Regions from separate parts of the Marvinbryantia formatexigens DSM 14469 genome, predicted to be linked through region 2. Evidence: predicted binding sites of a transcription regulator. Region 2 holds the regulator's gene; the other holds the start of a gene.
What was found. The regulator Rex, encoded in region 2, represses fermentation and respiration genes when NADH is low (regulators of the CRP and FNR family bind a similar motif). The targets are predictions, from matches to a motif close to ATTGTTAANTANTTAACAAT.
Positions count from the first base shown of each region.

Region 1: a site for Rex is predicted at 2,533-2,552, ahead of gap (type I glyceraldehyde-3-phosphate dehydrogenase). Genes of this name have one in related genera too.

Region 1 is NZ_CP102268.1:478,829-483,252, reverse strand. Features, by position in the region: gene nifS (cysteine desulfurase NifS) at 1-120, shown strand, start outside; gene nifU (Fe-S cluster assembly scaffold protein NifU) at 149-592, shown strand; gene mnmA (tRNA 2-thiouridine(34) synthase MnmA) at 608-1,681, shown strand; gene NQ534_RS02620 (histidinol-phosphatase HisJ family protein) at 1,678-2,484, shown strand; gene gap (type I glyceraldehyde-3-phosphate dehydrogenase) at 2,626-3,639, shown strand; gene NQ534_RS02610 (phosphoglycerate kinase) at 3,733-4,424, shown strand, end outside.
Region 2 is NZ_CP102268.1:4,150,272-4,154,695, reverse strand. Features, by position in the region: gene alr (alanine racemase) at 1-928, opposite strand, end outside; gene NQ534_RS19410 (NAD(P)H-hydrate dehydratase) at 1,087-1,929, opposite strand; gene NQ534_RS19405 (redox-sensing transcriptional repressor Rex) at 2,000-2,647, opposite strand; gene NQ534_RS19400 (aspartate kinase) at 2,707-4,026, opposite strand; gene NQ534_RS19395 (ABC-F family ATP-binding cassette domain-containing protein) at 4,164-4,424, shown strand, end outside.

The sequences.
Region 1 (4,424 bases), 910 kb from region 2:
GAGGAGACGACGCTGGAGGATATTGATTTTGTAGTAGATACGATTAAAGGAATCGTCGGGCGGCTGCGCGATATGTCTCCGCTCTACGAGGATTTTGTAAAAAAACAGGCGGCAAAATAAACGAAAGCCGGATGAAGGAGGAAGAACTATGTACAGTGAGAAAGTAATGGATCATTTCCAGCATCCCAGAAATATGGGTGAAATAGAGGACGCCAGCGGCGTGGGAACCGTGGGCAATGCAAAATGCGGCGATATCATGCGCATGTATCTGGATATTGACGACGACGGCATTATCCAGGATGTAAAGTTTAAAACGTTCGGATGCGGCGCTGCTGTGGCGACCAGCAGCATGGCAACCGAGCTTGTAAAGGGCAAAAATATCCAGGAGGCGCTGCAGGTGACGAACAAGGCGGTCATGGAGGCACTGGACGGGCTTCCGCCGGTGAAGGTACACTGTTCCCTGCTTGCGGAGGAGGCTATCCACGCGGCGCTCTGGGATTATGCGGAGAAGCACGGCATCAAAATTGAAGGTTTAAAGAAGCCGAAGTCCGATATCCACGAGGGCGAAGAGGACGAGGAAGAAGAATACTAATGGCAGGTCAGTGCGATGAAGAAAAAAGTGGTTGTGGGAATGTCGGGCGGTGTCGATTCCTCAGTGGCGGCGTGGCTCTTAAAGGAACAGGGCTATGACGTGGTCGGCGTGACGATGCAGATATGGCAGGATGAGGAAGAGCAGACGCAGGAGGAAAACGGCGGCTGCTGCGGCCTGAGCGCCGTGGAGGATGCAAGGCGCGTGGCGCAGACACTGGAAATTCCGTATTATGTGATGAATTTCAAGGCGGAATTTAAAGAAAAGGTAATGGATTATTTTGCACAGGAATATCTGTGCGGGCGGACGCCGAATCCCTGCATCGCCTGCAACCGCTATGTGAAGTGGGAGGCGCTCCTGCAGAGAAGCCTTGCCATCGGCGCGGATTACATCGCAACAGGACATTACGCGCGCATCCGGCAGCTTCCGGGCGGGCGGTATACCATCTGCCGTTCGGCGACCGCCGCGAAGGATCAGACCTATGCGCTTTACAATCTGACGCAGGAGCAGCTCGCGCATACGCTGATGCCGGTGGGAGAGTACACAAAAGAAGAAATCCGCGGCATTGCGGAAAAAATCGGGCTGCGTGTGGCGAACAAGCCGGACAGCCAGGAAATCTGCTTTGTGCCGGACGACGACTACGCTTCCTTTATTGAAGAATATACTGGCAGAGAGATGCCCGCCGGCAATTTTGTGACGGCGGACGGCACGGTGCTCGGACAGCACCGCGGCATCACACATTATACCATCGGACAGCGGAGAGGACTGCAGCTTCCGATGGGGCACCGCGTGTTTGTGACGGACATCCGTCCGGAGACAAACGAGGTGGTGATCGGAGAGAACGAGGAGCTTTTTAAGCGGCGTCTTCTTGCGAATAAATTAAACTTCATGTCGGTGCCGGAAATTGACGGCGATACGCGCGTGACGGCGAAAATCCGCTACAATCACAGAGGGGCGCCGGCAACCATCCGCATGGCGGGACCGGACATGGTGGAATGTATTTTTGACGAGCCGCAGCGGGCGATGACGCCGGGACAGGCGGTGGTCTTTTACGATGGCGAAAACGTGCTGGGAGGAGGAACCATTTTATGAGTATTCTGGCGGACTGTCATCTGCACAGCAGTTTCTCCGCGGATTCTGACGCGCCGATGGAGAGCATGATAGAAAGAGGGCTGCAGCTTGGTCTGACAGAAATGTGCTTTACGGAGCATATGGACCACGGGATGCTGGACAACGGCGTTTCTTTTGAGGTGGATACGGAGGCGTACCGGAGGGGCTTTCTGGACCTGAAGGAAAAATACCGTGGAAAAATTGAGCTGCTTTTTGGCGTTGAGCTGGGGCTGGAGGCGCAGTATGCTGATTTTTTAAACGCATATTCCAGGGCATGGGACTTTGATTTTATCATCGGTTCCTCTCACACAGTGGCGGGCAAAGACCCGTATTTTGCGGACTTTTACGAAGGACGCACGGAGGAAGAGGCGTACCGGGCGTATTTTGAGACGATTCCGAAGAATCTTTCTGCGTTCTCCAATGTGGATACCTACGGGCATCTGGATTACGTGGTGCGCTACGGCCCGAATAAAAACAGACAGTATTCCTATGAAAAATATAAGGATGTACTGGATGCGGCGCTGCAGGCGCTCATTGAGCACGGCGTCGGGCTGGAGATTAATTCCGCGGGCTATAAGCAGGGGCTTGGAACAGCGAATCCGTGCATGGATATTATAAAGGCATACCGCCGGATGGGTGGCGAGATCGTCACCGTCGGCTCGGATGCGCACGCGCCGGAGTGGATCGCCGGGCAGTTTGAGAGCGTCCGCGGGCTGCTTCTGGAGTGCGGTTTCCGTTATTACGCCGTCTTTCGCGAAAGGAAACCACATTTTTTGCGATTATGAAAAATATGTCTTGAATTTTTGGGACAAATTGGGTAAAATGTCATTAAGGTTGACGTTTCTTTAACAAACTGGGAAACGGTAACATTCTGCGCATATGTGCAGACAAAAATATTATTTATATTTTTAGGAGGAATTGCGATTATGGCAGTAAAAGTAGCAATCAATGGTTTTGGCCGTATCGGTCGTCTGGCATTCAGACAGATGTTTGGTGCTGAGGGTTATGAAGTAGTGGCTATCAACGATTTGACAAGCCCGAAAATGTTGGCTCATCTGTTGAAGTATGACTCTTCTCAGGGTAAATATGAACTGGCTGACAAGGTAAGCGCAGGCGAAGATTCTATCACAGTTGATGGAACAGAAATCAAAATCTACGCTATGGCTGATGCATCCCAGCTTCCGTGGGGCGAGCTTGGTGTAGACGTTGTTCTTGAGTGCACAGGCTTCTATACCTCCAAGGCAAAAGCTGAAGCTCATATCAAAGCAGGCGCCCGCAAGGTTGTTATTTCTGCTCCGGCTGGAAACGACCTTCCGACTATCGTTTACAATGTAAACCATAAGACACTGAAAGCTGAAGATACCGTTATTTCCGCAGCTTCCTGTACAACAAACTGCCTCGCTCCGATGGCAAAGGCTCTGAACGACTATATGCCGATTCAGTCCGGTATCATGTGCACGATCCACGCTTACACAGGCGACCAGATGATTCTGGATGGTCCGCAGAGAAAAGGCGACCTCAGAAGAAGCCGTGCAGGCGCTGTAAACATCGTTCCGAACAGCACAGGTGCTGCAAAAGCTATCGGTCTGGTTATTCCGGAACTGAACGGCAAGCTTATCGGCGCTGCTCAGCGTGTTCCGACCCCGACAGGTTCTACCACGATTCTGAACGCTGTTGTTAAGGGCAAAGCTACCGTTGAAGGAATCAACGAGGCTATGAAGGCTGCAGCTACAGAGTCCTTCGGATACAACACAGACGAAATCGTATCCAGCGATATCGTTGGTATGAGATTTGGTTCTCTGTTCGATGCTACTCAGACAATGGTAGTAAATCTGGAAGACGGCACATCCCAGGTACAGGTTGTTTCCTGGTATGACAACGAGAACTCTTACGTAAGCCAGATGGTTCGCACAATCAAATATTTCAGCGAGCTGGCATAAGAGCATTATCAAGACCTGTCAGAGGTCCGGTCCCAGGACCGGACCTCATTTACTATGAAAACTCGTAAGAAATGAAAACGGAGGTTTTAAATCATGGGATTAAATAAAAAATCAGTTGATGATATCAACGCAAAGGGCAAACGCGTCCTGGTAAGATGTGATTTCAACGTTCCGCTGAAAAACGGCGAGATTACGGATGAAACACGTATCGTGGCAGCGCTGCCGACCATCCAGAAATTAATCAATGACGGCGGAAAAGTAATTCTCTGCTCTCATCTTGGAAAAGTGAAAAACGGCCCGAACGAGGGCGAATCCCTTGCACCGGTTGCAAAGAGACTGTCTGAGAAGCTTGGCAAAGAAGTTGTATTCGTTTCCGATTACAACGTAACCGGTGAAGCGGCAACAAAGGCAGTGGAAGCGATGAAGGACGGCGACGTGGTGCTTCTGCAGAACACCCGTTTCCGCGGCAAGGAAGAGACAAAGAACGGTGAAGAATTCAGCAAAGAGCTGGCAGACCTGGCTGATCTGTATGTATGCGATGCATTCGGTTCCTCCCACAGAGCACATGCTTCTGTTGCAGGTGTGACAAAATTCATCACAGCGAAGGGCGGCGAGAATGTTGTCGGCTATCTGATGCAGAAGGAAATCAACTTCCTCGGCAATGCGGTAGAGAATCCGGTAAGACCGTTCGTTGCAATCCTCGGCGGCGCAAAGGTTGCGGACAAGCTGAACGTTATCTCCAATCTTCTTGAAAAATGCGATACGCTTATCATCGGCGGCGGTAT
Region 2 (4,424 bases):
TGGGAGCGCTTTTGCCGTGGATCAGCACTCTGCCGCGGTTCGACAGAAGGCGCGGATAGCCGTCCGCGTAGCCGACAGGTATGGTGGCGATGCGGGTTTTGCGCTTTGTGACAAAGGTGCCGCCATAGCTGACGGCAACGCCCGCCTCCACCTCCTTAACCAGGGTGATATGACTTTTCAGTGCCATCGCCGGCTTCAGCGGGACATTTTCTTTACAGACCTCTTCGGAAGGATAGATTCCGTAAATGCTGATACCGGCACGCACAAGATTTAAGTTGGCATACGGCATATCGATGATGCCGGCGCTGTTGGAGCAGTGGCGCAGAGGAATGTCCACCCCCTTTTCCTTCAGGCTGTCTGTAAACTTCAGGAAATGCTCCAGCTGGTTCTGCGCAGAGGTCTTATCGGTTTCGTCCGCCCGCGCAAAATGCGTAAATATGCCCTCGATTTTTATATTCGGAAGTCTGCTTATCAGCATGATTTCCAGAAGGCTCTCCGCCGTGCACGGAAAACCGATGCGCGTCATGCCGGTATCCAGACCGATGTGGATGACGGCGTTTTTCTGCTGGCGCACCGCCTCCTTTGACAGCTGCTCCGCCATAGAGAGCTTAAATACCACCGGACGGATGTCCGCGCGGATAAGCTCCTCATAATGCTCCTCAAAGACATAGCCAAGAATGAGGACAGGCTTTTTGATACCGGCGGTCCGAAGCTGCAGCGCCTCCTCGGCGGTGGCTACGGCAAAGCCCCAGATATAGTCCAGCGGCTCCGCCAGCCGTGCGATGGGAACGGCGCCGTGTCCGTAGCCGTCCGCCTTGATGACCGCTATCATCCCTGCCGAGGGATGAATATTTCTGTGCATGGATTCAAAATTATATGCGATCGCATCCAGATCGATCTCCGCATATACCCTGCTGTAATTTTTCATAATCTTCCTCCTCTGCGGACCTTCTGCCGCAGATGTTTTTTTGACCCAGACTATCTTCGCCGCCGGGATTTCCGGACGGTTTTTGACCGAAACTATCTGCGCCGCCGGAATCTCCGGGCGGCGGACACTGCCGCTTTCCGTAACTGGGGGCAGCTTTTCTACGAGACGCCGTATAAAATATGTTCCAGGATATCACCCGCCATCATGGAGTAGGTGCCGCGCTCCTTCGCGGCGGCATCCCCCGCGAGCGCGTGGATATAAACGCCAAGCTTTGCCGCCTCAAAGAGCGGCAGCTTCTGCGCAAGCAGACCGCCGATGATGCCGGCGAGCACATCCCCGCTCCCGCCGGTCGCCATGCCATTGTTTCCGCAGGTATTCCAGGAGCAGTCCTTCCCGTCGGAGACCACAGTCCTTGCGTCCTTCAGAACGGTGATGACCCGGTGCGCGGCGGAAAACGCCGCTGCCGTTTCTGCCGGAGCCGCCTTCAGCTTTGCCGCCGGCAGAGCGCACAGGCGGCTCATTTCCCCGATATGCGGCGTGATGATAAAAGGCTCCTTCGCCACTTCCCAGAGCGTTTCATCCGCCGCCAGCAGATTCAGGGCATCCGCATCCAGCACGCGCGGCAGATAATCCGCCGCCAGGATATGCCGTAAAATCTCTTTTTTTACTTCCCCCGTGCCAAGACCGGAGCCAGCGCTCACCGCCGTCATGCCGCGAAGACAATCATCCAGCGCCTCCGGCTTCCAATTCTGCACATCGTAGGTGAGCAGCACCGCCTCCGGGAGGAGCTGCTGCAGAATCACCCGGTTGCACTCCTCCGTATAAATATAAACAAGCCCGGCGCCCGTGCGGTACGCCGCTTTTCCGGCAAGATACGCGGCTCCGCACATGTTGCGGCTCCCCGCCACCACCAGAACCTTTCCGTAGGTGCCCTTAAAGGAATCCGCCGTCCGCCGCGGAAGCACCTCCGAGAGCTTCTGCGGACAGTAAATCGTTTCCACAGCGCCGCCTCCTTCCTTTCATTCCACGGAAACAGGGCCGCCGCAAAAATATTTGCAGAAGCCCCGTCACTTACTTTGTATTTCTGTCGCGCTGATTCTTTGTGATGTTGTACGATAACTGCATCAGACTTTCGGACAGATGAACATTCTCCACTACCACGTCATCCGGCAGATGCAAATCTGTATGTGCGAAATTCCAGATGGCTTTGATGCCGGATTCCACCAGCTTTACCGCCACCTCCTCCGCCGCCGCCTTCGGAAGCGTCAGTGTGGCGATCTGAATGTCATTTTCCGCCAGAAAATCCGGCAGCTCATCCATCATACGTATTTCAATGCCGCGGATTTTTTTCCCGATGAGCTGCGGATTGACGTCGAACATGCCGATAATGCGGAAACCGCGCTTTTCAAACCGCACATAGTTTGCGAGAGCCTGTCCGAGATTACCCGCGCCCAGAATAATCATGTTATAGGTTTTATCCAGTCCGAGAATCTTACCTATCTCATGATACAGAAATTTTACATTGTAACCGTATCCCTGCTGGCCAAATCCGCCAAAATTATTCAAATCCTGGCGTATCTGCGACGCTGTCACCTTCATGCGGTCGCTCAGCTCATTGGAGGAGATACGCTCCACACCACTGTCAAGAAGTTCGCCAAGATACCGGTAATAACGGGGAAGGCGCTTTATGACTGCCCTTGAAATTTCCTTTTCTTCCACCAGAATCCCCTCCGAAATCTATGATACTCCATTATATATCAATGTGAAAAAAATGTCAATCAGAGACGTACCGTCACAAAAATATCGTAAATTGCCCGGATCGCCTTCTCAAAATCGCTGTTGCTCACACCGATGATGATGTTCAGCTCGCTGGAGCCCTGGTCGATCATGCGGATATTGATATTCGCGTGGGCGAGCGCCGAGAAAATTCTGCCCGCGGTTCCTCTGGTGGATTTCATGCCGCGTCCGACCACCGCGATCAGCGCCAGGTCCGCCTCCATATCCAGATAATCCGGCGATACCGCGCGGTGAATGCCCGCAAGCACCTTCTGCTCCTTCTCCTCAAAATCAGACTGATGGACAAATACGCTCATGGTATCGATGCCGGAGGGAATATGCTCGAAAGAAATCCCGTTATCTTCAAATACACTGAGTACCTTGCGTCCGAACCCGACCTCCGAATTCATGCGGTCCTTTTCAATGTTGATAGCCGCAAAGCCTTTTTTCCCGGCAATGCCGGTGATGGTGTATTTCGGCTTTTTGCAGGTGCTCTCCACGATCATCGTGCCCGGTGCGGACGGGTCGTTCGTATTGCGGATATTGATGGGAATCCCCTCGCATCTTACCGGGAAAATCGCCTCGTCGTGCAGCACGGAAGCGCCCATATAGGCAAGCTCGCGCAGCTCGCGGTAGGTGATCGTCTCAATCGGCTCCGGATTTTCCACGATATGCGGGTCCGTTACCAGAAAGCCGGAAACGTCCGTCCAGTTTTCATAAATGTCCGCCTTTACCGCCCGCGCAACGATGGAGCCGGTGATATCGGAGCCGCCTCTGGAAAAGGTGCGGATGCTTCCGTTTGTCATCGCGCCGTAAAAGCCGGGAATCACGGCGTATTCCGTCTTTTTCAGCCGTGCGGAAAGAATCTTGTCGGTCTTGTCGGCGTCAAAGCTGCCATCCTCCCGGAAGAAAATGACTTCTGCCGCGTCGATAAAGGTAAAGCCAAGATATGCCGCCATGATGATGCCGTTTAAATATTCTCCGCGCGAAGCGGCATAATTGCTTCCGGCGCCGTTTTTAAAGTAATCGTGAATCTGCGCAAATTCCTTCTCCAGCGACAAATCCAGATGCAGTCCCTTGATAATTTCATAGTAGCGTTCTTTGATTTTATCCAGCTTCTGCTCGAAATCCTGTCCGCTGACCGCGGTTTCGTAGCAGTCGTAGAGCATATCCGTCACCTTTGTATCCCCGTCAAAGCGCTTGCCGGGAGCGGACGGCACCACATATTTTCTGCTCTTTTCCGCACGGATAATGCTTCCCGCCTTCTGAAACTGCTCTGCACTGGCGAGGGAGCTTCCGCCAAATTTCACAACCTTTTTCATCCCAAAGATTCCTCCTGTGTATCGATTATCACATTTTAAACTCAAACTATTTTACTTCATTTCTTTGAAAAAAGCTAGTACAAATTGATGCAATGTGATAAACTAACCTAAAAAACAGTAAAAAGGAACATAAAAACATGATTTTAACATGCAGTCATATATCAAAGGCATTTGGAACTAATGAAATTCTGAAGGATGTTTCCTTCCACATTGAAGAGCGCGAAAAGGCGGCGGTGGTCGGCATCAACGGAGCCGGAAAATCCACCCTGCTGAAGATCATCATGAAGCAGATGCAGGCGGACGAGGGCGAGGCGGTGTTTGCGAAAGGCACCTCCATCGGCTATCTGGCGCAGCACGACGCCGTTACCGGAAGCAACACGATTTACGGAGAGCTGCTT